2 regions of the Luteipulveratus mongoliensis genome follow, and region 1 is predicted to be linked to the other one. Evidence: predicted binding sites of a transcription regulator. Region 1 holds the regulator's gene; the other holds the start of a gene.
What was found. Region 1 encodes LexA, which represses DNA repair genes until DNA is damaged. Its sites were predicted from a motif close to TCGAACANNTGTTCGA; they were not measured.

Region 1 (14,573 bases):
TGGCCGCGACACCGAGGGCAGCCGGCGATCCACTGCTCGTCGGCCAGATCGGACAGCTTGGCCTTGCCCGCCACGGCGAGCGGATGCTTCTTGGACACCGCGAGACGGACCTCGTCGTCCAGGAGCTTGCGGATGGAGAAGGCCTCCAGGCCCTCTTCGCCACGGGGGAGATCGTCACCCTCGTAGGCGAACGCCACTGCGAGGTCGCACTCGCCGGCACGCAGCGCGGCAAGGGACTCCGGCGGCTCTGCCTCGGCGAAGGTCACCTGCACCTCCGGGAATCGCTCCTTGACCAGAGCGAGAGCACGAGGCACCAAGGTCGACGAGGAGGACGGGAAGGCCATCAGCCGTACGCGCCCGGCACGCAGCCCGGCGATGGCGGCGACCTCTGCCTCCGCAAGCTCGAGAGCGGACAGCACCGGTCCGGCATGCCGGGCAAGGATGTGACCGGCTTCGGTGAGGCGGACCGTACGGCCGAGTCGCTCGACCAGCACCGTGCCGGTGCGCTCCTCGAGTCGCCGCACCATCTGGGAGATGGCTGGCTGGGAGTAGCCCAGCGAGGCAGCTGCGGCGGTGAAGCTGCCCTCATCGGAGATCGCGCGCATCACGCGCAGGCCAGCAGCGTCAATCATGCCCGCCAGTATAAGTTGGTGTTATCGATATTGCCAACGCATCGCTGTCCGGTAATTCACGCTGGTCAGCGACCCGTAGCGCCGTGAGCAGGAGACGTCCCGGATACTGCTGGTGTGACTGAGGCGACGACTCGACCACCGGACGTCGACGCATCGACCTGGGACGAGCTGGTCAGGCTCGTCGCCGCGGGTGGGCTGTCCGTGCTGACCGGCGCCGGCCTGTCCACCGAGTCGGGCATCCCTGACTACCGCGGTCCCGACGGTGAACGCCGCATCACGCCGATGACGGCCACCGAGCTGTTGGCCTCGCCGGAGGCCCGACAGCGCTACTGGGCGCGCAGCTACGTCGGCTGGCGACGCTTTGAAGGCGCGCGACCCAACGTCGGTCATCAGGTCGTGGCTCGGCTGCAGGCCCGAGGTCTGCTCGGCACCGTCATCACTCAGAACGTCGACGGGCTGCATCAGCAGGCCGGCTCGGTCGACGTGCTCGAGCTGCACGGCTCGCTCTCGCACGTCGTCTGCATGCAGTGCGGCGAACGCTACGACCGCGAGGTCATCGACGAGCGGCTGACCCAGGCGAATCCGACCTTCGATCGCGAGGTCGGCGGTGAGATCCGACCGGATGGTGACGTCGTACTCCCTGACGAGCTGGTCTCGACCTTTCGCGTCGCGACCTGCGTCGTGTGTGGTTCGGACAAGCTCAAGCCGGACGTGGTGATGTTCGGGGAGGCCGTGCCAAAACCGTTGGTGGAGAAGTGTTTTGGTGTGGTCGAGCAGTCGGATGGCCTGCTTGTCCTCGGGTCTTCGCTCATGGTGATGTCGGGCTATCGGTTCGTACGACGTGCGTCTCGCCTCGGCCTGCCGGTCGCGGTTCTCACCCGCGGTCGTACGCGCGGGGAAGCCGAGACCACGATCAAGATCGAGACTCCCTTGGGAGAGACGCTGACCCATCTCGAGCAGGCACTTCCTCAGTAGTCATCGGCATCCCGCGAGATGGAGAGCGGGAGGCCGATGACAGCTGGTCAGACCACCCTGCGCAGGACGGCGGTGACCTTGCCGAGGATGGTGGCCTCATCGCCGTCGATCGGCTCGTAGGCCTCGTTGTGGGGCATCAGCCACACCTTGCCTCGGGTGCGCTTGAACGTCTTGACGGTCGCCTCGTTGTCGAGCATCGCTGCGACGATGTCACCGTTCTCCGCGGTCTGCTGCTGGTGAACGACGACCCAGTCGCCGTCGCAGATCGCCGCATCGACCATCGAGTCGCCGACCACCTTCAGCAGGAACAGGTCGCCCTCGCCGACGATCTGCCGGGGGAGTGGGAAGACATCCTCGACGACCTCCTCGGCCAGGATCGGGCCGCCCGCTGCGATCCGTCCCACGACGGGGATGTAGGACGGCTCGGGGCGCTCGTCGTTGATGCCGGTCTCGTCGATGCCGGACTCGGCAGCTGCGCTGACCGGACCGCCGCGGTAGCCGCGGTCGCGCTTGCCCATGTCGGGTGACACGACCTCCATCGCCCGGGGGCGCATCGGGTCACGCCGCAGGTAGCCCTTGCGCTCCAGCATGGACAGCTGGTGCGCGACGGAGCTCGGAGACGTGAGGCCGACCGCCTCGCCGATCTCCCGCATGCTCGGCGGGTAGCCGCGGCGGTCGATCGAGTTGCGGATGACGTCCAGCACCTTCCGCTGACGCGTGGTCAGCGCGTGGCTGTCGGGCTCCGGCAGCTCGTGGATCTTGGCCATCTGGTGGTCCTCGTTCCCCGTCTTAGCGCGGCCAGAGCACCGTCGCGCAAGGCGATGTCAGTGGTCGCTGGTTGAGTCTCGATCTGTGAGCCAAGCCTATGAACTTCGGACACAGTTCTCAAACACCTGTACGACGCATGTCGCGGGTGGCGGAGCTGGCGGACGTTCGCGGTTGGTCTCGACTTCATCGAACACCCGTGCTATACATCGTACAAGCGTTCCATCGCACATGTGTTCGGATCAGCACAGCAGAGGTTGGAGGAGATCATGAGCGCGGTCATCGCCTGGGAGCATCCGCAGAGCTCGACGCCCACCGTGCGTCGGCGCCACCTGACGGTGGTGCCCGATCCCGAGCCGGTGATGAGCAGGGCGAGGGGGCCGCGCCTTCGGCTGACGCCGCGCGGTCGCCTGATGCTCCTGCTGGCGGGAGCGCTGGCCGTGCTGGGTCTGGTCACAGCCTCCGTCGCCGCGGCGTCCTCGCCTTCCACCCCACCGACTCGGGTGGTGACGGTTGAGCCGGGTGCCACGCTGAGTGAGATCGCGCAGGCTGAGCTTCCTGGACTGCCGGTCCACGAGGGAGTGGCCAGGTTGCAGCTCGCTAACCGACTGAGCTCTCTCCAGGTGAGCGCCGGCCAGCGGCTGGTGATCCCGCAGGGCTGACTTCGCACCACGCGTCGTGACGGCCGGGCCATCCACCGCGTGGTGGACGGCCCGGCCGTGGCGCGTTCGATGGTGGTGCGGCGTGGGTGGCGACCGGTACCACCGATCGCCGCGCGACACGCCGGATTCGGACATTGCGACACGCCCACCGCAGGTCCCTGACCTGCAGTGATCTGACTGCTGGACAACCCAAGGCCGACGGATCTTGCACCTGGGCGCCAGGCGTCTTACGATCCCTATATCTAGTAGTTACACCGCTGTAAGTCGTCCACATATAGTCCCCAGGTCATCCACCGGATACCCACAGGTTTATCCACAGGAAGACGCGGAGGGACACCGTCAGAGCACCGTCTCCGGGCATTCCTATGCCCATTTCGGTGTTGACCATGACGGGTGAGGGCGGCGTACGACGTATGTGGAGAGGAGCCGCCATGCACTGCCCGTTCTGCCGTCACAACGACAGTCGAGTGGTCGACAGCCGCACCAACGAGGACGGCACCTGCATCAAGCGGCGGCGACAGTGTCCGAGCTGCGGCAAGCGGTTCTCCACGATGGAGAACGCCAGCCTGACCGTGGTCAAGCGGTCCGGCGCCAGTGAGCCGTTCAGCCGGGGCAAGGTGATCAGCGGCGTACGCAAGGCCTGTCAGGGGCGACCGGTGAGCGATGACGACGTCGCGCTCCTGGCCCAGCAGGTGGAGGAGTCGATCCGGGCCAAGGGTGTCGCGGAGATCGACGCGCACGACGTCGGCCTGGAGATCCTCGGCCCACTCCGGCTGCTGGACGAGGTCGCCTACCTGAGATTCGCCAGCGTCTACCAGGCCTTTGAGTCCCTCGAGGACTTCGAGGCCGCGATCACGCTGCTGCGGGTGGAGTCCGACACCGAGCACGGACCCGAAGACATCACGACCACTGTCAGTGGTCAGCGAGACGATCAGTGAAGAACGAGAGAGGGAGAGTCGCCATGACGGAGACGACGCGCGCGCAGTCACAGGCTCGTCGCAAGAGCAAGGGTGTAAAGGTCGAGCGGATCTACACCACGCCCGGCGTGCACCCCTATGACGAGGTGACCTGGGAGTCGCGTGATGTCGTCCAGCAGAACTGGAAGACCGGCGAGACGATCTTCGAGCAGCGCGGTGTCGAGTTCCCCGACTTCTGGTCGCTGAACGCCTCCACCATCGTCACGACCAAGTACTTCCGCGGCGCACTGGGCACGGACGTCCGCGAGAAGAGCCTCAAGCAGCTCATCGACCGCGTGGTGCTGACCTACGTCAAGGCCGGCAAAGACTTCGGCTACTTCCGCAGCGACGAGGACGCGGAGCTCTTCGAGCACGAGCTGACGTGGACGCTGCTGCACCAGGTGTTCGCGTTCAACTCACCGGTCTGGTTCAACGTCGGCACCAAGAGCCCGCAGCAGGTCTCGGCCTGCTTCATCCTGTCCGTCGACGACTCGATGGACTCGATCCTCAACTGGTACAAGGAGGAGGGGTTCATCTTCAAGGGTGGCTCCGGCGCCGGCCTCAACCTCTCCCGTATCCGCTCCTCCAAGGAGCTGCTCTCCAGCGGCGGTACGGCTTCTGGTCCGGTCTCGTTCATGCGCGGCGCTGACGCGTCGGCCGGCACCATCAAGTCCGGTGGCGCCACCCGACGGGCGGCCAAGATGGTCGTCCTCGATGTCAACCACCCCGACATCGTGGAGTTCATCGAGACCAAGGCGCGCGAGGAGGACAAGATCCGCGCGCTGCGCGACGCCGGCTTCGACATGGACCTGGGCGGCAAGGACATCACCTCCGTCCAGTACCAGAACGCCAACAACTCGGTCCGCGTCAGCGACGAGTTCATGCGTGCGGTCGAGGAGGGCAAGACGTTCGGCCTCACCTCCCGCAGCGACGGCTCGGTGATCGAGGAGGTCGACGCTCGCGAGCTGTTCGACAAGATCAACAAGGCCGCCTGGGAGTGTGCCGACCCGGGCCTGCAGTACGACGACACGATCAACGACTGGCACACCAACCCGGAGACGGGCCGCATCACCGCGTCCAACCCGTGCTCGGAGTACATGTCGCTGGACAACTCCTCCTGCAACCTGGCGTCCCTGAACCTGCTGAAGTTCCTCAAGGACGACGACACGTTCGACACCGCGACCTTCCAGAAGGTCGTCGAGCTGGTCATCACCGCGATGGACATCTCGATCTGCTTCGCCGACTTCCCGACGGAGGCCATCGGCAAGACCACCGTCGACTACCGCCAGCTCGGCATCGGTTACGCCAACCTCGGTGCCCTGCTGATGGCCACCGGCCACGGCTACGAGTCTGAGGGCGGTCGCGCCCTGGCAGGTTCGATCACCTCGCTGCTGACCGGTGCCTCCTACAAGCGGTCAGCAGAGATCGCCGCTGTCGTGGGTCCGTACGCCGGATATGCCCGCAACGCCGAGGCTCACAAGCGCGTCATGCGCAAGCACCGCTCGGCCAACGACGAGGTCCGCACGCTCGATGTGATGGACGGCGACATCCACCGCGCGGCCACCAAGGCCTGGGCGGAGGTCATCGAGCTCGGCGACAAGCACGGCTACCGCAACGCGCAGGCCTCGGTGCTCGCGCCGACCGGCACCATCGGCTTCATGATGGACTGCGACACGACCGGCATCGAGCCGGACTTCTCGCTGGTCAAGTTCAAGAAGCTCGTCGGTGGCGGCTCGATGCAGATCGTCAACCAGACCATCCCGCGCGCCCTGAAGAAGCTCGGCTACCAGCAGGAGCAGATCGAGGCGATCGTTGAGCACATCGCTGACAAGGGCCACGTCATTGACGCGCCCGGTCTGAAACAGGAGCACTACGAGGTCTTCGACTGCGCGATGGGCGAGCGTGCCATCAGTGCGATGGGCCACGTCCGGATGATGGCTGCTGCGCAGCCGTTCCTCTCCGGTGCCATCTCCAAGACGGTCAATCTGCCGGAGACGGCCACGGTCGAGGAGATCGCGGAGGTTCACCTGGAGGGCTGGAAGCTCGGCCTCAAGGCGCTGGCGGTCTACCGCGACAACTGCAAGGTCGGCCAGCCGCTGTCCGACGGCGGTTCGACGGCCAAGGGCAAGAAGGCCGCAGGCGAGGCCGGCGTCGAGAAGGTCATTGAGTACCGCCCGATCCGCAAGCGTCTGCCCAAGCGTCGCAGCAGCCAGACCACGTCGTTCGCGGTCGGCGGTGCGGAGGGTTACCTCACGGCCGGCACGCACGCGGACGGCGAGCTCGGCGAGATCTTCCTGAAGTTCGGCAAGCAGGGCTCGACCCTCGCGGGCGTCATGGACGCGTTCTCGGTCGCCGTCTCTGTCGCGCTCCAGTACGGCGTGCCACTGGAGACCTACGTCGAGAAGTTCACCAACATGCGGTTTGAGCCGGCCGGGATGACCGACGACCCGGACATCCGGATGGCGCAGTCGATCATGGACTACGTCTTCCGTCGCCTGGCGCTGGACCACATGGACTTCGAGACCCGCTCGTTCATCGGCATCCACACGGCCGAGGAGCGTGCACGTCAGCTCGAGACCGGTTCGTACGCCGATGCGACGTCGTCGGAGGAGTCCGGTGAGGACGTCGCCGGAGAGTTCGAGTCGTACTCGCAGTCGGCGGCGCCGGCCTCGGCCAAGAAGGCTGACCCGGTCGAGGACGAGTCCGTCGACACCGACGTGAAGTCAGGGTCGGGTGCGGCTGACGTCCGAGAGGTCTCGGCAGAGATCCACTCCTCGGCGGACCTGCTGGAGAAGTTCCAGGGCAAGGCCGCGGACGCGCCGATGTGCATGACGTGCGGCACCAAGATGCGTCCGGCTGGCAGCTGCTACGTGTGCGAGGGCTGCGGTAGCACCAGCGGCTGCAGCTAGAACGATCCGATAACCCACGGACCGGGCACCACCATGACGACATGGCGGTGCCCGGTTCTTGGTGTGTTCGAGAACCGGCAAGACAAGGCCGGGGAACACGAAATTTGGCGCCTGTCACAAACGCCGCGACATGCTGGGCGTTGCGTACGATGACGGGCGAGCTTTCTCCGCAGCTACGGCCTTCGATTCGGCTTGGGCGTGCGGATCCTTTCCCCGCCGGCGTGACCGACACGAAAGCGATTCATGGCTTCCTTCCTTTACAAGATCGGCCACTTCTCCTACCGCAGATGGTGGGCCGTACTCGCGGTGTGGATCATCGCGATCGTGGCCATCGCCGGAATCGGTTCAGCGGTATCCAAACCGTTCAAGGACGATTTCAACCTTCCGGGCAGTCAGGCCGTCAAGGCGCAGGAGGTCTTGCAGAAGAAGTTCCCGGAGACCGCCAGCACTGACGCCGCAACGGCCACTGTCGTCTTTCAGTCGACCAACGGCCAGCGGCTCACTCAAGGCACAAATGCTGCAGCGGTGGACAAGGTGATCGCCAAGCTGCGCGAGATTCCCCAGCTGAGTGCTGCTGAGCGCGCCGCGATCGTCAACCCGACACGGGGGCCGGGCGCGGCCGAGACGTTGAGTCCGGACGGCAAGGTCGCCGCTCTGCCGATCACGCTGACGGCCAAGCTGAGCGGAGCCGATACCGGAGTCACCGATCAGACGATCGCGGCGATGACCGCTGCGAAGAAGGAGGGTCGGGCCGCCGGGATCAACGTGGAGACCGCCGGGTCGGCCAACGAGGCCGTCTCCGAGCCGCCGGCCGAGCTCGTCGGCGTCGGAGTGGCTCTGATCGTCATCATCATCACGTTCGCCGCTCTGCTGTCCGCGCTCATGCCGCTCGGTGCAGCGATGATCGGTATCGGGCTGTCCTCGTCGATCATCGCCATCGGCACGTCCTTCTTGACACTCGGCACCTCGACGACCGGTCTGGCCACGATGATCGGCCTCGCGGTCGGTATCGACTACTCCCTCTTCGTCATCTCGCGATACCGGTTCGAGACTCAGGGCACGACCGACTACGCACATGCGGCAGGTGTCGCGGTGGGCACGGCCGGGTCGGCCGTGGTCTTTGCCGGCGCGACCGTCGTTATCGCGTTGTGCGCCCTGTCCCTCACCGGAATGTCGTTCCTCTCGCAGATGGGTCTCGGCGCGGCGGTGACCGTGGTTCTCGCGGTCCTGGTTGCGCTCACCGTGCTGCCGGCGCTCCTTGGTCTGTTCAAGTCCATCATCTTCAAGCCGCGCGTTCCGTTGCTGTGGGTTCCGGTCAAGGTGCATCGCCGAACCCTCGGTCAGCGCATCGGCACGGCCTTCACCAAACATCCGCTGCCGTACCTTTTGGCGGCCGTGGCCGTCCTGGTGCTGGCAGCCCTGCCCCTCTCCAAGCTGGAGCTGGGACTGGACTTTGCGGCGCAGTCGGACAAGGCAGCGATCAAAGTCCAGAGCGATGCATTCGGCGCCGGTAAGTCCGCGCCCCTCATCGCCGTCATCGACGGCGGCTCGGGCGGCGACCTCAAGGCGGCTGAGAAGCAGTTCACCGCACAGGTCAAAGGACTCGACCACATTGCGCCGGGTGGCTTTGTCGGGCCCATCCCGAACAGCAAGGGTGATGCCGCCCAGTTCGTGATCGTGCCGAGCAGTGGACCTTCGACACCGGAGACCTCAAAGCTGCTCGATCAGGTGCGCGACAAGGCCTCGGGAATCCAGCAGTCGACCAAGGCGTACGTCGGCATCGGTGGCGTGGCGGCGATCAATGCCGACTTCTCACACGCGCTCACCAGCAAGCTGCCGTTGTACCTCGTGGTGGTTGTCGGCCTGGCGTTCATCCTGCTCATGATCGTCTTCCGGTCGGTGATCATTCCGCTCATCGCGGCACTGGGCTTCTTGTTGTCGATCGCGGCAACCTTCGGTGTCACGGTCGGGTTCTTCCAGGAAGGCTGGCTGGGCTGGATCAAGCCCGAGGATCGCGGCCCGATCCTGGTGTTCATGCCGATCTTCCTCATCGGCATCGTGTTCGGGTTGGCCATGGACTACCAGGTGTTCCTGGTCAGTCGGATGCGTGAAGAGCATCACCACGGGGAGTCCACCCACGAGGCCATCCGCATCGGTTACCGGGCGGGTGCTCGAGTTGTCACTGCCGCGGCGATCATCATGATCTCGGTCTTCGCCGGGTTTACGTTGTCCAATGAGACCTTCCTGAAGCTCATGGGATTCGCGATGGCAGCCGCGATCGTGTTTGACGCGTTCCTCGTACGCATGGTCATCATGCCGACGGCCATGGCCCTGCTCGATGAGCGGGCCTGGTGGATCCCGGGCTGGCTCAACAAGATCCTTCCGGACATCGATGTCGAGGGCGAGAACCTCCGTACTGTTCCGACGCCGACGACGAGTCCGTCCGGCGAGCCGGAGCCGGTCAGCGCGGGTTAGTCAGAGTGCCGTTGTCGTCGGGTTGCTCGCCCGGGTCAGTACGACGGTGGCGGAGTCGGTCTGCGCACGCGGGCTGACCGCAGTGAGCCGCAGGGTGCGGCCGGCGTACGTCGCTCGGTCGGAGTCGCGGGCGGACATCGGAAAGGTCAGGACCAGGTCGCGAGCGGGGACGCCCACGGGTTGGAGCCGGACGGCGACCTTGACCTGCCCGGCCCAGACACACTCCGTGTCAGCGGGACACCGGGAGTCCTCGACGATCTTGACGAAGGTGACGGCATCTCGTGAGTCGACCTCGACCCGTTGGCCCACGGCGAGTCTGAACGGCTGTCCTGCGCGTGCGGGCCCAGAGGCAGAGGACGTCGGGGATGGCCCTGGCCCGGACGGGACGTGAGCCTCGTCCTGGCAGGCGGTCAGCGCGAGCGCGGCTGTCACGACGGCAAGGGACGCGCGTAGGGCGGGCCGGCTCGTGGTCTGTGGATCATGTGACATGGCGGACCTCCGGGTTGAGTCAACCTTGGACGGGCCCGGAGCGATACTCGCTCCGGGCCCATCGTGTCGCTGTTTGGTGGTCAGCCGCAGTGGATCCACTTGCTGTTGCGAACGGCTCCGCTCTTGCTGAGCAGGACGCCGTGCAGCCCGCCCATCGACCCGGGGTAGGTGACGCTGCCTTGGATCCACACGCAACGGTTGTTGGTGTTGGTCGCCTGGATGCCGCCGGCGTACGAGGAGAACGTGCCACTGTCCTCCTTGCCGAAGCCCGGCGCGCCCTTGATGGCCAGGCCGGCGTCCATCTGGTGGCTACCGGTCGCCCGGTCGAAGACCATGAGGCAGTTCGTGCCGTTGTTGGCGGAGGAGTACCAGAGCTGCCACTCTCCGTGCTTGCGCTCGTAGAGGTTGCGCAGCGGACCACTCTCGACGATCGAACCCTTGCACTGCGACACGATGCTGTATCTGACCGCGCCCGGCGCTGCATCCGCACCGCTGCTCATGGCAAGAGCTCCGGTGGAGGCGAGCGCGGCGCCGGCCAGTGTTGAGGCGAGCAGCTTCTTGTTCATCGTGGGGCCTTTCTTCCTGTCATCGGGCGACCGGCCAGCCGCCCTCAGAACGGACGCGGCGGGCCACCAGCGCGGTTCCCCGTTCCGGTGGCAGGATCGGACTCATGGGCAACGACGAGAGCATCGCCTACCCGCACCCGAGCAGCCGGCGACGGCTGGACAGCGAGCCAACCGCGCCGCATGTCGTCGTGCTGTTCGGCGCGACCGGCGACCTGGGTCGGCGCAAGCTGATTCCTGGTCTCGCGCACCTGACGCTGTCCGACCTGACTCCGGACGTACAGGTCGTCGGTACGTCGCTCGAGGAGTACGACGACGAGGGCTTCCGTGACTTCGCCAAGAAGGCGTTGGACGAGTTCAGCGCCAAGCCGCTCACGGATGCGGACTGGAAGGAGTTCGCGGCCCGCCTGCACTATGTGCCGCAGGGCGCCGGGCCGGAGGCGTTGGCCAAGGCCGTCAAGGACGCCGAGGCCGAGCTGGGCGAGGGCGTACGCCGCCTGCACTACCTGAGCGTCCCGCCGAAGGCGGCCCGCGCGGTGATCGCCATGCTGTCTGCCGCAGACCTGGTCGACCGTTCGCGGGTCGTGATGGAGAAGCCGTTCGGCACCGACCTGGCGAGCGCCGTAGCGCTGAATGCCGAGATACACCAGACGTTCTCGGAGGATCAGATCTTCCGGATCGACCACTTCCTTGGCAAGGAGGCGGCCCAGAACATCCTGGCCTTCCGGTTCGCCAACGGACTCTTCGAGCCCATCTGGAACCGCACCTTCATCGACCACGTGCAGATCGACATCCCCGAAAAGCTCGGCCTCGACAACCGGGCCGAGTTCTATGAGGCGACCGGGGCGTACAAGGACATGGTCGTGACGCACCTGCTGCAGGTGCTCGCGTTCGTCGCGATGGAGCCGCCGACCGCGCTGGAGCCGCGCGCGATCAGCGAGGAGAAGAACAAGGTCTTCCGGTCGCTGATGCCGATCGACCCGCAGAACGTCGTGCGGGGTCAGTACGCCGGCTACCGCGACCAGGAGGGCGTGTCGCCGGACTCCGACACCGAGACGTTCATCGCCATGAAGTGCGAGATCGACAACTGGCGCTGGGCGGACGTGCCGTTCTACCTGCGTACGGGCAAACGGCTGGCTGAGGGGCAGCGGATCATCTCGATCGCCTTCCGCCAGGCGCCCAAGAGCATGTTCCCGCCCGGTTCGGGAGTCGGGACGCAGGGGCCGGACCACCTCACCTTCGACCTGGCTGACGCCTCCAAGCTCTCGCTCTCGTTCTATGGCAAGCGACCGGGACCCGGGATGCGCCTGGAGAAGCTGTCGATGCAGTTCGCCACCCGAGAGACGCAGGAGGCGGAGGACGTCCTCGAGGCCTACCAGCGGCTGATCCTCGATGCGATGCGCGGGGACCACACGTTGTTCACCACGTCCGAAGGCATCGAGAGCCTGTGGGAGCGATCGGCGGCGTTGCTGGACGACCCACCCTTGGTCAAGCCCTACCCGCAGGACAGCTGGGGACCGAACGCCATCCACCAGCTGGTCGCTCCGCACGCGTGGCGGCTGCCCTTCGAGCGCACCTGGCGGGAGAGCAAGCCGAGCAGCTGAGGCGGATCCCACACCAGCGTGGGAGTGGTACCCCACCTGCGAGGGAGCCGAGAACCGTTGCAGCACTGGGAAGTTCGACGGAACGGACAGACCGTCCGGACGAACTGACCAGGAGCCACAGATGAATCCGAGCCTGACCCGAGCACGCAAACGAACTCTTGCCGCAACGGCCGTCGTGGCGGTCCTGGGCTGCGCGGCCCTCGTCCAGGGCACTCGCGCGGTCGCTGCACCGCACGCGACTGGCACCCTCGCGGCGGTCGTGCAGCCTCACACCGAAGGTCACGTGACCGGCGACGCCTGGGTGCGCTACAGCGTCGACCCGCAGAACCCGTTGCGGCGCTTCACGTTTGACGCTCATGGCAACCCCTACAAGATCGAGAACGGCCAGATCGTCTTCGGCGCTGCTCATGGCAGCGTCAAGATCGACCACCCGGAGCCGATGCCCGATGGCTCGATCAAGCACCACAAGGGGAGCGTCAAGGTCGACTACGTCATGGCGACCGGTCCCGTGGCCGTGGTCTCCGGTGTCGTGGACGGTGGCGTGGACTTCCCCAAGGGCGAGCGGATGTCGTTCTCGGTCTACGACGACCCACGTGGCAAGAAGTTCGACCGGATGGGCTTCTCATGGGGCGTTGTGGACGGTCGATGCCATCGGATGGGCATGGCACCGGCGCCGTTCACGTCGTACGCCTCCGGTCGCGGCTATCAGGTCAAGGACGCGCCACTGCCGTACGCCACCGGTGACGTCAAGCCGCCTGCGGACCCGCCGCCCTGCACACCCGGCAAGAGCTGATCACGCTTCGGGCGTCCGCGACCGTGCTGGTCGCGGACGCCCCGGTCCGTTCAGAGCGCGCGCTGCAGTCCGCGCTGACCGTCAAGCACCTGGTAAGACGCCTTCGTGGAGACCGAACCGCCTTGCGTAGCAACCGAATCGATCACCCTGAAGTCGGCCCGCATCGCGCCCGGGGTGATGCGCGTACGGACGTAGCCACGGTCGTCGCTGTAGAACTTCAGGTGGGGGTTGGTCGGCATGGTGGGCTCGACCGTCGAGCCGTCTCCGTCACCGGTGGACGTGATCGAGGTGCAGACCAGCTCGGATCCGACGACGGGTGCGCTCGGGTCGCGGTAGTCGACCTTGAGGTCGTTGGCCCAGTTGCGGTGCACGTCGCCGGTCAGCACGATCGGGTTGCGTACGCGCGCGTCGACCCAGCCCTGCGTGATCCGTCGGCGAGACGCGGCGTACCCGTCCCATCCGTCCATCGACACGTCGGTGATGTCTGCGGAGGCGTTGCGGTCCTTCTCGGCGAAGAAGACCTGCTGACCAAGGATGTCCCACCGGGCCCGGGAAGCCTTGAATCCTTCGAGCAGCCAACGCTCTTGGCGTGGACCGGTGATCGTCCGGCTCTCGTCGAGGCGGGCGTCACAGTTCTTCTGCCAGCTGTCGCCGCACGCCTGGTCGTCGCGGTACTGGCGAGTATCCATCATGTGGAAGCTGGCGAGCCGGCCCCATTGCAGGCGACGGTAGATCTGCATGTCCGGCCCGTTCGGGATGCTGGAGTGGCGCAACGGCATGTTCTCGTAGTACGCCTTGAACGCGGCGGCACGACGGACGCGGAAGCGCGCAGCCGTGTCGTTCCACTCATCCGCCTTGGTGTTCTCAGGGACCTCATCTGCCCAGTTGTTGTCGACCTCATGGTCGTCGAAGACCACCAGCCACGGCGCGATGGCGTGCGCCGCCTGCAGATCGGGGTCATTCTTGTACTGCGCGTGACGCAGGCGATAGCTCGCGAGGTCGACGGTCTCGGGACCGGCGTGATCTCGTACGTTGCCTCCTCGCCCTTCGTAGGCACCGGCCTTGTACTCGTACTGGTAGTCGCCGAGGTGCAGCACGAGGTCGGGCTGGTCCTCGGCCATCCGCCGGTACGCCGTGAACCAGCCGTGCTCGAGCTGCGAGCACGAGGCGAAGGCCATCGAGAGGCCGGACGCGAGCTCGTGGCCGGCCGGCGCGAGGACCGTACGACCGGCCGGACTGACGTGGGTACCGACGCGGAACCGGTAGTAGTACTCCCGGCCCGGACGCAGACCGCTCAGCTCGACATGCACGCTGTGGGCCGACTCGGGCCGGGCGACCTGGGCGCCGCGGCGGACGACGCGGCGGAACTTCTCGTCGTCCGCGACCTCGTACCGCACGCTGACCGGCCGGTTCGGCATACCACCGAGACCTGACTCATCGAGCGGGTTGAGGGCCAGGCGGGTCCACAGCACGACGCCGTCCGCAGTCGGGTCCCCGGAGGCGACGCCAAGGGTGAAGGGATCGGTTCGAGCGCTGACGCGAAGAGGGGAGGCTTCCGCGATCAAGGGGACAGCGGCGATGCCGGTGCCGAGCGCGCCGATGAGCAGGCTTCTGCGTGAGACGTCCATGGGTCCAGTCAAGAAGGGCCCGGGAACCCGGCGATGGCCCACAGATGCACGGCCGGCGAATGCAGTCGTACGCCGTTGTCAGCCGACCCAGTCGGGGTCACCCGGCCAGACGCTCGCCGCAG
Region 2 (14,573 bases), 2.1 Mb from region 1:
TCTCCCCGATCATGCTGTGGCTGCGCGGGCGGATGCTGTACGCCGTCGTCGGCTTCTGGCTGATCTTCCACGCGTCGACGTATCTGCTCCTGTCGATCCACTTCCTGCCCACGGTCGTCTGCCTGCTCGCGTTCCTCCCGCTGGAGCGGCTGAGCGAGCTCAAGCGCGGGCGTACGGCAGTGCCCTCAGAGAATGTGGTGGGCTAGCAGCCGGCCGATCTGCCGGATGTCCACGTCACCTCTGAACTCCAGCCGCGCCAGACCCAAGCCGCTGAACCAGATCTCCAGCTCGGAGTCGAGGTCGAACGAGCCGGCTGTCTCGATGGAGAACGCCTGCACCTTGGAGTACGGCAGCGACGTGTAGTCACGTTTGCGGCCCGTGATGCCCTGCACGTTGACGGCCACGAGGCGCTTGTTGGTGAAGACGACGAAGTCGCGGGCTGCCTTGAAGCAGGAGAGGATCTGCTCACCCTCGATGAGCAGCTCGGCGACGTCAGGTGCGATCGCAGCAGGATCGGTGGCGGCGAGCTTGAAGACCATGCCGTTCTTGAAGTCGATCATGACCTCACGCTAGGTCGTCTTGGTGACCTTCTGTAGTCCTCGCGGGTGGTCGGGGTCATAGTGCCGCGACACCGCGAGCTGCAGAGCGAGCTGCTGCAGCGGCACGATCTGCGCGATGGGCGCCAGCCGCTCGTCCATGCCGGACGGCAGCGGGATCCGCATCTGGGAGGTCGCGGTCACCTCCATCGGGGCGACCAGGCAGACGTCAGCGCCGCGAGTGCGCAGCTGCTCCAGCACCGGCTCCAGGGTGCGGCCGCCCGCGCCGTCGGGCGCGATCACGACGACTGGCCGGTCCTCGTCGACCATCGCCAGCGGCCCGTGCAGCAGGTCAGCGCCGGAGAAGGCGTGCGCCGAGAGGTAGCACGTCTCCATCAGCTTCAGCGCGGCCTCGCGGGCCGTTGGGTAGCCGAACCCGCGCGATGTCGTCACCAGCCGCTCGACGAACCGGTAGCGCGAGGCGACCTCCGCCACCTCGGGCAGGTCGACCGCCGCATCCACCCAGTCGGGTACGCCGGCTGCCGCACTCAGGTCGCCCTCGGCCCAGCCCTCGACGAGCAGCCACAACCACAGCAGCGCGGCCGTGTAGGTCTTGGTGGCCGCGACGGAGAGCTCGTCACCGGCGAGCATCGGCAGGTGCAGCTCAGTGGCGTCGGACAGCGGGCTGGTCTCGGCGTTGGTCAGCGAGATCGTGAGTGCGCCGCCGGCGCGGGCCGCTTCCGTCGAGGCCACCAGGTCGGGCGATCCACCTGACTGGCTGACCGCGATCCAGACGACGCCCTCGAGGGCCGGCTTGGTGTCGTACGCCGTGTAGGTCGAGGTCGACACCAGGCCGACGGGCAGGCCGAGCCGGGTCTCGATCAGGTACTTCGCGTAGAGCGCCGCGTGGTCCGACGTGCCGCGAGCCACGAGCAGCACGGCCCGCGTGTCGTGTGTCCGCAGCCGCGCGAGGACCGGGGTGAGGTACTCGCCGTACGACGACAGCACCTCCGCGAGAACCTTTGGCTGAGAGGCGATCTCGTCCGCCATCAAGTGTCCGGGTGTGGTCATGTCCAGTGCTCCTGAAGCCATAGCACGGAGGCGATCTCGGCATCAGCCGCGCCGCCCTCGTGCGCGTTGTACGGATAGACATCGAGCTCTTTCGGCCCGGCATAGTGATCGTAGGCGGCGAAGACGTCGCACCGCTGGCACGTCTGGTCCTTGAGCACCATCACCAGAGCTGGACCGACGCCTTGAAGATGGCGGCGATGTCATCCTCGGTGGCCGGGCGCGGCGACGTGGTGAGCAGGCGCTGCTGCTTCATGGTGCCTTCGACCAGGCTCGGGATGTCGCCCTCGTCGTAGCCGACCGCCCCGATCCCCGCGGGGATCCCGATGTCCCGCATCAGCGACGTGAGCACCGACGGCAGCTGGTCAGCAGGATCGTCGGTCGTGGCGGCGTCCGGATCGAGCAGCCGCGCCGCCTTGAGGTGACGGTCCTCCGCCGCCTCGAACGTGAAGCGGAACGCCGCCGGCGCCGTCAGCGACACAGCCATCCCGTGCGGGATCATCGGCTCGTCCTGCGGATAGTCGGCCGGCCGAAAACCCTTGACCTGACCGGCAATCGGATAGGCGTTGGCGTGCGGGATGTGGACGCCGGCGTTGCCGAAGCCCATTCCCGCGAAGGTCGCGGCCATCGCCATATCGAGCCGCGCCTGCCGGTCGTCACCGTTGCGGACAGCACGCCGGAACGCGCCGGCCAGCAGCTCCATCGCCTTCTCCGACCACATGTCCGCGATCGGGTTGGAGCCGCAGTAGGGCACCCGCTCGGACGCCTCCTTGTGCTCGTACGACGTGTAGGGCCGCGCGGTGTAGCTCTCCAGCGCGTGGCACAGGATGTCCATGCCCGCACAGGCCGTCACACCGGCCGGCTGGCTGAGCGTGAGCTCGGGATCGATGACGGCCTGGGTCGGTCGCAGCCGGGCGTGCGAGATCCCGGTCTTGACCTTCTGCGACAGCACGTCGAGGACGCAGATCGTGGTGCTCTCGGAGCCCGTGCCGGTCGTGGTCGGGACCGCGATGAGGGGTTTGAGCGGCTGGCTCGGCGCCCGGCCGCCGCCGACAGGAGCGTTGATGTAGTCCATCAGCTCGCCGTCGTTGGTGGTCATCAGGTTGATGGCCTTGGCCGTGTCGATGCTGGACCCACCACCAACGGCGACGAACGCGTCGTACGGTCCGTGCTCGCGCGCCCAGGCGATCGCCTGGTCAAGACTCTCGTCCGTCGGCTCGACGTGGCTGCCGTCGAAAACCGTTGCCTCCACACCGAACTGGCTCATCTGATCGGCAACTCGCTGGGGTCCGCCAGTGGCTGCGACACCCGCATCAGTCACGATGAGGGCGCGCTTGGCACCCGTGACGCTCAGGTCGTAGCCGATCTCGTCGCTCGCGCCCGGGCCGAACTTCAGCTGGGGTGCGCCATAGGTGTAGATCTGCTCGGGTCGGGTCGGGTTGTACTGCGTCATCCAGGCTCCCGGGTTTGTCGCGGTCACATCCACTGTCACTCATGTCCGACGTCCGCGCGATCGAGTCGCCCCGACATCTCAGGCTTCGTACGCCGCCGCCTCCGTCGCCTTGACCGTCGCCCAGACGAGGCGTCCTTGGGCGAGGCCGAGCTCGGCGACCGCAGCCGCAGTCACCTCGGCGACCAGGTCGAGCTGCCCCGTGAGGCTCACCCTGGCGGACTGGCCGGCCAGCTCGACGGAGGCGACTTCGAGCTGCCACGCGTTGCGGGGGGAGCCGTGCGGTTCCTGCGGCCAGAGCGCGACGGCGCTCGGGCGGACCGTGAGCCACAGGTCGCTGCTGTCGGGGAGCTCGGCGACCTGGATGCTGACGTCGGTGTCGAGCGGCGCCACTGTGTGATCGGAGGTACGCCGCACTCGCCACAGGTTGAGGCCGACGACCCGCGCGACGTAAGGGTTGCGCGGACGGGAGACGACCTCGGCCGGCGTACCGGTCTGGACGATCTGCCCGGAGTCGAGGAAGACGAGCCGGTCAGCGAGTGTGAGGGCGTCGAGCGGGTCGTGCGTGACCAGCACGGTGGAGCCGGCGAAGTCGGCCAGCCTGCGAGCCAGGGCCACGCGTGTCGTGCCGCGGGTCTCGGGGTCAAGCGCCGACAGCGGCTCGTCGAGGAGGAGTACGCCCGGGCTGGTGGCCAGCGCACGAGCGAGTGCGACCCGTTGGGCCTGACCGGTCGACAGCTGCGCAGGTCGCGCCCCTGAGCGGTCGGCCAGCCCCACCGCTGCGAGCTCGTCGGCCGCCCGGTCTCGGGCAGCACTGCGGGCGGCCCCGCGCGAGCGCGGCCCGAACGCCACGTTGTCCCGGCACGTGAGGTGCGGAAAGAGCAGGGCGTTCGCCAGAACGAGCCCGACGTGGCGGTCCCGGGGCGTGACCCACCGGCGCTCGCCGGGAGCATCCCAGACCGAATCCGATTCCACTGCGACGGCATTCGGTCCGGTGAGGGTGCCTTCGGCCAGACCGCCGAGGCCGGCAATGGTGTTGATCAGCGTGGTCTTGCCGCTGCCGTTGGGGCCAAGGATCGCGACCACTTCGCCAGGCGCGACATCGAGCTCGACGTCGAGCGTGAAGTCCTCGCGTCGGGCGACCCCAGCCATCCGCATCATCGCCACCACCGGCCTCGGAGGAGCGCCAGCACGACGACGCAGACGATGAGCATCACCATGCTGAGGGCGGTCGCGGCGTCTGGATCGATCTCCAGGGCCTGGTAGACCGCGAGAGGGGCGGTCTGCGTACGACCGGGGAACGACCCGGCAAAGGTGATCGTGGCCCCGAACTCGCCCAGCGCCCGGGCCCACGCGAGCGTCGCCCCGGCCGCGATGCCGGGGAGGGTGAGCGGAACCGCGACGGTCCGGAAGGTCCGCAGGGGTGAGGCGCCGAGCGTGGCCGCGAGGTCGTCGTACCGCCGATCGAGTGAACGCATCGCGCCCTCGACAGCGAGGACGTAGAACGGGATCGACACGAAGGTCTCGGCCAGGACGACCCGCACCCAGGAGTAGGGGATCGTCCAGCCGAACCAGTCGGACAGCGGTCCGCCGACGACGCCCTCGCGCCCCCACGCCATCAGCAGCGCCACGCCACCGACGACCGGCGGCAGCACGAGCGGCACGGTGACGAGCGCGCGTAGCCAAGGGAGCAGTGGACCCGATGAGCGTGACAGGAGCCAGGCGAGCGGGGTGCCGAGCACGGCGCACAGGACCACGGTGGTGAGCGTGGTCCGCAGCGACAGTCGTACGGCCGCGCCGGCGTCCGCGGTGCCGAGGTGGGTCCACAGGTGCGGCCAGTCGACCCGGATCAGCAGCGCAATGAGCGGGAGCATCAGGAGGAGCAGCGCCAGGACGGCCGGCAGCGCGAGCAGGCTGCGGGCCGGATGGTCGTGCCGTTGCCTCACGGGGTGCCGAAGCCCCTGTCAGTCAACACCTTGCGGCCTGCTGAGGAGTTGAGCGCGTCGAGGAAGGCCTTGGTCGCCTCGTCGTTGTTGAGGGAGTAGACCGGGAGGCGAGTGGTGACGTTCTGGTCCGGCTTGATCGTGATGCCGTGGACCGACTTGCCCGCGGCAGCGACGTCGGTGACGTAGACGATCGCTGCGTCCGCCTCGCCGAGGCGAACCTTGGACAGGGTGGCCTTGACGTCCTGCTCGTAGGACACGACGTGCGGCTTGACGTGGCCCTTGTCGAGCACCGACTTGGCGGCTCGGCCGCACGGCACCTGCGGCGCGCAGAGCACGGTGTCGATCGACCCGGACTGCAGGCTCGCGAGGTCGGCGACTTTGCCGGGGTTGTCGGCCGGCGTGGCGATCATGAGCTGGTTGGTGGCGAACAGCGTGGGCTTCGCGCCCTTGATGGCGTCCGGCTTGAGCGTCTTGCCCGCCTTCTCGTCCGCGAGGGCGACGATGTCGGCGTCCACGTGATTGTTCACCTGCTGCACGATCGTCGAGCTCGCCGCAAAGCTCACTCGCACCTCGACGTCCGAGTGCTCGGCCTCGACCTTCTTCTTGATGTCGCCGAACGCCTCGGTCAGCGACGCCGCTGCGAGCACGGTGACCACCTTCGTACGCCCCGCGGGCTTGTCGTCGTCGCCGCAGCCGCTGAGGCCGGCAGCGAGCGTCGTGGCGGTCAGGACGGCCGTGCCGGTGCGGAGAGCGCTCATGGCTCTGAGCGTACGGGGGCGGGGATGGCTTCGTCGATGCGATCGCCCGTGTCGCCGCGACTGTCGACGCTTGGACGCCCCGGCTGTCCACAGGCGTGCCTCCGGAGCTCTTTGCCCTGTGGACAGTCCGAGGTCGCGCGAGGGGGATGTGGACAAGTCACATTGACGAATTATGTTGGTAATAAAGAAGATTCGGCGCCTTTGAAGGTTGTCGAGAGATGCGAACACGTGTACGGTTTCGGCATGGCCGAGGCGACTGCGCAGGTGCGCGATGAGCTGCTGGACCGGGTCCCACCCGGTCCAGCAGCCGACGCGGTGCGCGCCGTCGCCTCCGCTGTCGAGGCATTGGGCGCGCTGCCGTCTTCGTTGCACCAGGTTGGGTCGGCTGAGCTGGCCGGTGTGGTGCAGCTGCTGGGTCAGGTGACCGACCGGGCGGAGGCGTGCCTGGTGATGGCCACGGCGGAGGCGCTGCAGCGGGGCGTCATTCGTGAGTCGCAGGCGGCCAGCCCTGCCCAGTGGGTGGCCTCGCACGCGGGACGAGTCGAGCCGGGGGAGGCGTCCCGGGTCGCGGCGGTGGCCACGGCGGTCAACGACCCGGACAACGTTCTGCTGCGCGATGCAGTCGCGACGGCCGAGTGCAGTCCACGGGCGGCGCAGGTGAGTCTGCGGGAGCTGGCCAAGATCCTGCCCGTGCTGCCCGATTTCGCCCGGGCTGAGTGCCTGGCCTACTTCTTGCAGGTCGCCGCGGCTGGTGGTGGGGCTAAAGAGCTGCGGCATCTGTCGCGGTGGTTGGTCGCGACGTATGCCGGTGACCGGCTCGAGCGTGATGACGCAGCTCTGGAGCGGGTCGAGGAGTTGTCGTGGTCGGATCTGCCGGGCGGGTTGCGCCGGTTCATCGTGGATCTGGCGCCGGCGAACGCGGCACGGTTGGTTGCTGCGATCCAGGCCGGTGCCGCCCCGCGACCGGTGATCGACCCCGACACCGGGGCCTCTTCCCCGGATCCGCGCAGTCCGGGTAAGCGCCGCGCGGATGCGTTCATGGACCTGATTGATCTGGCGACATCCGCCGACACCTCCACCTCGCATGGTTCGACGACCAAGCTGGTGGTCACGATGGATCTGGACGACTTGCGTGCCGAGGCCACCGGCAACGCCCAGGCAGCCGCAACCAGCGCCGGCCGGGACGCAGGCACCGCAGGCCGGGACGCAGGCACCGCCGGCCGCCGTAGCCGTGGTGGTCAGGGCGGTGGCGGGTTGGGGGTGACGAGTCTGGGCGACACGATCGATGCTGGCACGATCCGGCGGATGGCGTGCGACGCGGACATCATCCCGATGGTCCTCGGCTCCCGCTCCGAACCGCTGGACGTCGGGCGGGAGCAACGCCTGGTCAAGGATGGGCTCCGGGCCGCGGTCGTCGCCAGAGACCGGTGCTGCACCTTCCCGGGCTGCGATCGGCCGCCCAGCTTCTGCGAGGTCCACCACGTCCAACCCTGGTACGCCGGAGGCCGCACCAGCCTGCTCAACTCCGCGCTGCTCTGCCGGCGGCACCACACGATCGCGCACCGCGATGTCCTGACCGCGACCGTCACGCCCTTTGAGGTCAGCTGGCACCTGGACGGCAGTCTTGGCATAACGGCACGGTCCGTGGCTATGTCCGCTCCGACGCGCGGTCCGTGACTCGTCCTGGTGGCTTTGTGCGTCAGCGGTGGCCTTGTGCGTCAGCGACGGAGCGAGCTGATGATGGCGCGCGTGCGACGGTCGCTAGGTCCGAGGGCTCTGGCTGACCGGCGGGATCGGAGCGACATCTGGACGCTTTGGCTGCCGGCCATCGCCGGAGCTGCGGCCCTGCACTCGACGCTGGACCCATGGAGTGAGCTGGGTCCGAGTCCACGCCGCATTCGCCTGGGCTGCCTCGATCTTGGTCGGTGCTGCCATCGGAGGTAGTGGCGCTCGCCAGTCGAAGCCGTCGTCGGGCAGTCCGAGCAGCCAGGCCGCCTGGGCCGCCACGCGTTGGTGGCCGCCCGTCGTCAGATGGATACGGTCCGGCGCCCACATCCGCGGGTCGCGCAGCGGCCGCATCGTCCACAGGTCGAGGACGTAGCAGCCCTGTCGTTGACCGATGCCCCACAGATTGGCGGCGTGGACGGCCAGCCGGCCACGAACTCGTTTCAGGACCGGCGCGTCGACCGGGTCCGCAGTGGTCGCGAGGATGACGTCGGCCCCGGTGGCCCGGACCTGTGCGACCGCGTCCTCGAGGCGGTCCGCGACGGAGTCGAGGTCGACGCTGGGTCGCAGGCAGTCGTTGGCGCCGCCCACGATGCTCACGAGGTCCGGGCTCAGCGCCAACGCCGTCTCGACCTGAGGCCCGACCACGTCGGCGAGCAGCCGACCACGGATGGCGAGGTTGGCGTACCCAAAAGGCTTGTCCTCCAAGCTATTTCGCGCGGCAAGGCGAAATGCGAGGCGGTCGGCCCACCCGACGTACGAGTCCGGATCGCTGGGCGACGGATCACTCATGCCCTCGGTGAACGAGTCGCCGATCGCGACGAACCGCTGCCAGACGCGGTCGGGTGTGGGGCGAGGAGACAACGTCATGCCAAGGACCAATCGATCGGGCCGGCTCCCTGCTGCTCCAACAGCTCATTGGCGCGGCTGAAGGGTCGCGAGCCGAAGAAGCCGGAGCGAGCCGACAGCGGAGAGGGATGGGCACTCTCGATCCGCGGGATCGCCCCGAGGTGAGGTGCCAGGTTGCGGGCGTCGCGACCCCAGAGGACCGCGACGAGCGGACCACCACGGTTGACCAGCGCACTGATCGCGGTGGCGGTGACGTGCTCCCAGCCCTGTCCGCGGTGGCTCCCGGGGGCGCCGGGTCGGACGGTGAGCACGCGGTTGAGCAGGAGTACGCCCTGGTCGGCCCACCGCGACAGGTCGCCGTGCTCGGGCTTGGTGAGGCCGAGGTCGGACTCCATCTCGGCGTAGATGTTCTGCAGGCTGCGCGGCACCGGCCGTACGTCTGGGGCCACAGAGAAGCACAGTCCGACGGCATGGCCCGGGGTCGGGTAGGGGTCCTGACCGACGATGAGGACGCGTACGTCGTCCAGCGGCCGGCCGAAGGCGCGCAGCACGTGCTCGCCTGCGGGTAGGTAGGGCCGCCCATCGGCGATCTCGGTGCGCAAGAACTCCCCGAGTCGGGTGAGGTGATCCTGCGCGGGGGCGAGGGCAGCCGCCCAGCTGGGGTGAACGAGCTCAGTGAGCGGCCGTGCGGGCATGAGGGCCAATGTATCGACGGGCTCAGCTTCTCCTCCGGTCGGCCTCGCAGGCTCGTCCGAGCCGGCATCGTCGCCTCGCAGGCTCGTCCGAGCCGGCATCGTCGCCTCGCAGGACGACTGGTCTTGGCTCTCCATCCGGTCGGCCTAGACTCCGGGCGTGCATGGGTTCACCGATGAGACCAAGGCGTTGGGCGAGGACATCCTCCGCTACGCCGCCGAACGACTCGCGCTCGACCCGGTGCCTCTCGACAGCTCGGCGACCAAGGCCGATCTCGACGCGGTGGCCGGCGGAGCGATCACGGCCAAGGGCCGCGGCGGGCGACCCGCGCTCCAGCTGTTCGAGGAGCATCTCGCGCTCGCCTGCCTGTCGACCGACCACCCGCGCTACCTATCGTTCATCCCGTGCGCGCCGACCCGTGAGGCCGCGATGTTCGACCTCGTGGTCGGCGCCTCGTCGATCTATGCCGGCTCGTGGCTCGAGGGCGCCGGCGCGGTGTACGCCGAGAACCAGGCGTTGCGCTGGATCGCCGACCTGGTCGGCCTCCCGGACGAGGCCGGCGGCTCCTTCGTGCAGGGCGGCACGATCGGCAACCTGTCCGCCCTCGTCACGGCTCGTGCCGCCGCGCGGGAGCACGCGGCCGAGGGCGTACGCCCCTATCGCATCGCAGCGACCGTCGGCTCGCACTCCTCGATCGCGACCGCCTGCCGGGTGATGGATGCCGAGCAGGTGCCGGTGCCGATGAACGACCGCATGCAGATGACTGGCGCCAACCTGCGAAAGGTGTTGGAGGACAACGGTCCCGAGACATTCTTCGCCGTCGTCGCGACAGCTGGCAGCACCAACTTCGGCGTCATCGATGACCTCGACTCGATCGCTGATGTGTGCGAGGAGTTCGGCATCTGGTTCCACGTCGACGGTGCGTACGGCGGTGCCGGGCTGGCCGCGCCGTCGGTCCGCGACAAGTACACCGGTGTCGAGCGGTGCGACTCCTTCATCGTCGACCCGCACAAGTGGCTGTTCGCGCCGTTCGACTGCTGCGCGTTGCTCTATCGCGAGCCGGCTCTAGCACGCGTCGCGCACACCCAGCACGCGTCGTACCTCGACGTCCTCAACGACGCACCCGACTGGAACCCGACGGACTACTCCGTCGGGCTGACCCGGCGCGCGCGAGGGCTGCCGTTCTGGTTCTCGCTGGTGGCCAACGGCACCGACGCCTACACGACCGCGATCGAGCAGACGCTCGAGATCACGCGGTTCGCCGAGGCCGAGGTTGGCCGACGGGACTACCTCGAGGTCGTGCGCGATGCCGATCTCTCGGTGCTGGTCTTCCGCCGGCTCGACTGGTCGACTCAGGACTACCACGCGTGGTCCGACGGTCTGCTGGAGCGGCAGGAGGGCTTCGTCGTGCCGACCTCGCACGAGGGCGAGACGCTGGCCCGCTTCGCGATCGTCAACCCCCGGACGACGCGCGAGGACATCACCGCCATCCTCGACTCCATGGCCTGACGCGACTCGCTGGTCCTTCGGGCCCCCAGGTCCGGCCCGCACTGGGAGCCACCGACCGCGTCGGGCTCAGCCCGCGTCGGGCTCAGCCCGCGTCAGGGTGCGACCCGAACTCGCGTACCTCCTGCGGCCAGCCGCACGCCACGGCGAGCTTGCCGGCCCACACCTTGGCGGCGTCCAGGTCCGGCACCTCTACGACCGCGAGCCCGCCCAGGTGCTCCTTGGACTCCGCGAACGGACCGTCCGTGAAGAGCACCGTGCCGCTGGTGGCGTCCGCTGTGACGGCCTCGTCGACGTCCTCGACCAGTCCACCGGCGAAGACGTACACGCCCGCCGACCTCATCTCGTCGACGACGGCCTTGGCCAGCGGTGCGCGTCCTCGGAACCACTCCTCGTCGTGGTCGCCCACCCACTGCTGGTTGAAGTAGATGAGGTATTCCGTCATATCTGCTCCTCGTTCAGGGCGCGGCCGAGTGCCCGCCTCTACCTGGTCTACGAACGGCGCACGCCGGATGCGACACGCTTCCGGCAGAAGACTCCACGGCTGCCACAATCAGGACAGCGTCGTGGCTCCGAACCACGGTTTGGTCGCCTTGGACCAGGTGCCGTCGTGGCGGGCTGTGGTCAGCCACTGGTTGACGTACTCCTGAAACACCGTGTCGCCCCGTGGCACGAGATAGGCCTTCTGGCTGAAGTTGAACGGCTTCTCCGGGTGCACTGCGCACAGCTGCGGGTGGGTGTGCGCGACCCAGACGGTCTCCGACGCATCAGTCGTCATCACGTCAGCCTTGCCCGCGATGATCTGGTCGAAGATCGTGTTGTTGTCCTTCCACGTCGTCACCGTCCCCCGCGGATAGTTCGCCCGCGCGAACTTCTCGTTGGTGCCGCCCTCGGGCGTGATCGACCGGACGCCTGGAGCGTTGATCTCAGCGACCGTGTCATAGCGAGCGACGTTCTTGCACAACGTGATCGGCGTCTTGCCCTCGGTGAGGACCGGCTCGCTGAAGAACGCTTGCTGGGCTCGCTCGGTCGAGATCGAGACGCCGCCCATCCCGATGTCGCACTTCGTGGTGAAGTCGGGCATCAGCGTCTTCCACGTCGTCGGCACCCACTGGATCCGAGCGTCGAGTGAGGTCGCGAGGCTCTTGGCCATGTCGACGTCAATGCCTTGGTACTGCTTGGTTTTCGGGTCCAGATAGGTGAACGGCCGGTAGTCGCCTGTCGTGCAGACCGTCATCACCTTGCGTTGCCGGATGACATCCAACCGGGACGCCGGCGCGCTCGCCGAGGATGCCGTACGACTGGGCTGGCTCCTGCTGGAAGCGGCGCCCTCCGTGGCGGATCCGTCCGAGTCAGAGCTGCACCCGGCAAGCGCTACCGCTGAGAACGCGAGGCCGGCGATGCCGAGTCGCACCGAACGTCCGTTGATGGTGTGGCTCATAGTGTCCCTCTCGCAGTGATCGGCCCTGTCGAGTCACCGTGTCACCGGGAGGACGGGAGCGGTGGATTCCGCACGCACCGTTCGCCGTTCGGACGACGCGCCAGTCAGGCAGGCACCGCGGCCTTCTCCGGCAGGGTGAACAGCCCGACCAGACGGCGTACGGCCGCTCGGTTGCCGTCGATCGTCACCTGACCGCCACGCTCCGCGTCAGTCAGCGGCAGGCCGCCGTAGAGCATCCCGGCCAACGTCATCGGGTCCGTGGTGAGGGTCGCCGACGGTGAGTCCGGGTCGCCTCGCTGGATGTCCAGCTCCTGGTCGGAGATCCAGATGGCGAAGTGGTCCTGGTCGAGCACGAGGCCGTACGACGCGTCGACCCCGCCGCTCGCACCTGCGTCGAAGTTGGTGCGTAGCGACAGCACGGCCGAGCTCACGCTCAGGTGCAGATCGGGTCGGTGCTGCGGCGAACGCGCGCCCCACCGGCCGATCGCCTTGATGATCGGCTCGAGCTCGTAGCCCCACTCGGTCAGCTCGTAGACCTTGGACGCGGCCGGCGGCGCGAGCTGGGTGCGCATGAGGATGCCCGACTCGGCGAGCTCGCTCAGCCGGTCGGTGAGGACGTTGCGGCTGATGCCGGGCAGGGCGTCCTTGAGGTCGGTGAAGCGCTGCGGTCCGAGCATCAGCTCGCGAACCACCAGAAGGGACCAGCGCTCACCGACCAGGTCGAGCGCGTGCGCCATACCGCAGCTGTCGTCGTACGAACGGTGCGTAGCCATGCCAACGAGAGTAGCACTGGAGTAACTAAAAATGACTAAGTAGTTGTTTTTTAGGACTCAAGCCCGCTAGCGTCAGCAACACCCGCCGAGATTGTTCGTCGTGGTCTGTCGCATCCGGGACAGCCCGTTCGTGGAGGTGGTGAGGGCACGCAGAGCCCGTTCCGATCTGGGCATGACGAGAGACAACGGAGAAGGCGACATGAGCATCACGACCAAGACCGCCCCGGCGGCCGCCACCACACGGGAGTGGGTGGGGCTCGCGGTGCTGGCACTGCCCACCTTGCTGCTGTCAATCGACATGAGCGTGCTCTACCTCGCGCTCCCGAGCCTGGCCGAGAGCCTTCGGCCCAGCAGCACTCAGCAGCTGTGGATCATGGACGCATACGGCTTCATGGTCGCCGGCTTCCTCGTCACCATGGGCACGCTGGGCGACCGCGTCGGCCGCCGCAAGCTGCTCCTGATCGGCTCGGCCGGCTTCGCCGCCGCGTCGGTGCTGGCGGCGTACAGCACCTCCAGCGAGATGCTCATCGTGGCCCGCGCGCTGATGGGCGTCACCGGCGCCACGCTGATGCCGTCGACCCTCGCCCTGATCAGCAACATGTTCCAGCGGCCCCAGCAGCGCGCGATGGCGATCGCCGTCTGGATGAGCTGCTTCATGGGCGGCATGGTCGTCGGCCCGCTGACCGCCGGTGTGATGCTGCAGCACTTCTGGTGGGGCTCGGTGTTCCTGCTCGCCGTGCCTGTCATGGTCCTGCTCTTCATCGCCGCGCCGGCTCTGCTGCCGGAGTACCGCGACCCCAACCCGGGGCACCTCGACATCACCAGCGTGGCCCTCAGCCTGACCGCGATCCTGCCGGTCGTGTACGGCCTCAAGGAGACCGCGCGGCACGGCTTCGAGTCGGTGCCCGTCCTCGTGGCAGCCTTCGGTGTCGCGATGGGCGTGCTGTTCATCCGCCGCCAGAGCCGCCTGACCCACCCGCTGATCGACGTGCGACTGTTCAGGATTCGCCGCTTCTCCGTCTCGCTCGGCATCAACGTCGTCAGCGGCCTCGTCATGGCGGGCACGTTCCTGCTGACCACCCTGTACCTGCAGCTCGTCCTCGGGCTCAGCCCGCTCGCGTCCGGCGCCTGGATGGTCCCGGTGCAGCTGCTGATGGTGGGCGCCTCGCTGTCGGCGCCGCGCGTCGCCCAGCGCATCCGGCCGGCGTACATCATGAGTGGTGGACTGCTCGTCAGTGCGGTCGGCTTCGTCGTGATCGGGGTGGCAACCCTGGCCACCGGGTACGGCGACAGCCCGCTCCCGCTGGTCGTCGGCTTCGCGCTCTGTGCCGTCGGGCATCGCGTTCCCGGTCGCGTTGATCATCGACCTGGTCGTCGGCTCGGCGCCGCCGGAGAAGGCCGGCTCCGCCGCATCGGTGTCCGAGACCGCCGCCGAGATGGGCATCGCGTTCGGTATCGCTTTGATGGGCAGCCTGAGCGCCGTCGTGTACCGCTCCGGCATCGCGGTGCCGAACGGTCTCAGCTCGGACCAGCAGGCCCAGGCGCGCGACTCCATCGGTGGAGCCGTGGACGTCGCCAAGCACCTGCCGTCCAGCACCTCGGCAGCGCTGATGGGCAGCGCGCGGGACGCTTTCAGCTCGGGCCTGGTGATCGCATCAGCGATCGCCGTGGTGGTCTTCGTCATCACCGCTGCAGTCGCCCTGGTCAGCCTGCGCGACGTGCCGGCGTACACCGAGCCCGCCGCGGACGAAGCCGCGAACGCAGAGGTCCAGGCGGACGACGAGGGCGACGCGAACGAGGTACGTGGGCTCGGTCACGAGTCGCTCCC

Region 2: the regulator LexA is predicted to act here: its motif matches at 5,979-5,994, upstream of VV02_RS07890 (HNH endonuclease signature motif containing protein).

Annotation. Positions count from the first base shown of each region.
Region 1 covers NZ_CP011112.1:3,704,133-3,718,705, reverse strand. The annotation lists gene VV02_RS17655 (LysR family transcriptional regulator) at 1-632, opposite strand, end outside; gene VV02_RS17650 (NAD-dependent protein deacetylase) at 747-1,607, shown strand; gene lexA (transcriptional repressor LexA) at 1,655-2,374, opposite strand; gene VV02_RS17640 (LysM peptidoglycan-binding domain-containing protein) at 2,642-3,034, shown strand; gene nrdR (transcriptional regulator NrdR) at 3,466-3,972, shown strand; gene VV02_RS17630 (vitamin B12-dependent ribonucleotide reductase) at 3,996-6,899, shown strand; gene VV02_RS17625 (MMPL family transporter) at 7,143-9,374, shown strand; gene VV02_RS26465 (hypothetical protein) at 9,375-9,863, opposite strand; gene VV02_RS17615 (hypothetical protein) at 9,944-10,429, opposite strand; gene zwf (glucose-6-phosphate dehydrogenase) at 10,534-12,030, shown strand; gene VV02_RS17605 (hypothetical protein) at 12,152-12,823, shown strand; gene VV02_RS17600 (alkaline phosphatase D family protein) at 12,874-14,451, opposite strand; gene VV02_RS17595 (NAD(P)H-binding protein) at 14,530-14,573, opposite strand, start outside.
Region 2 covers NZ_CP011112.1:1,642,347-1,656,919, forward strand. The annotation lists gene VV02_RS07855 (HTTM domain-containing protein) at 1-206, shown strand, start outside; gene VV02_RS07860 (PH domain-containing protein) at 186-560, opposite strand; gene VV02_RS07865 (SIS domain-containing protein) at 570-1,607, opposite strand; gene VV02_RS25920 (acetylxylan esterase) at 1,604-1,768, opposite strand; gene VV02_RS07870 (hydroxyacid-oxoacid transhydrogenase) at 1,768-3,057, opposite strand; gene VV02_RS07875 (ABC transporter ATP-binding protein) at 3,136-4,206, opposite strand; gene VV02_RS07880 (ABC transporter permease) at 4,212-5,000, opposite strand; gene modA (molybdate ABC transporter substrate-binding protein) at 4,997-5,758, opposite strand; gene VV02_RS07890 (HNH endonuclease signature motif containing protein) at 6,002-7,435, shown strand; gene VV02_RS07895 (SGNH/GDSL hydrolase family protein) at 7,520-8,353, opposite strand; gene VV02_RS07900 (uracil-DNA glycosylase) at 8,350-9,027, opposite strand; gene VV02_RS07905 (pyridoxal phosphate-dependent decarboxylase family protein) at 9,185-10,534, shown strand; gene VV02_RS07910 (YciI family protein) at 10,617-10,976, opposite strand; gene VV02_RS07915 (transporter substrate-binding domain-containing protein) at 11,085-11,972, opposite strand; gene VV02_RS07920 (winged helix-turn-helix transcriptional regulator) at 12,077-12,745, opposite strand; gene VV02_RS07925 (MFS transporter) at 12,945-14,573, shown strand, end outside.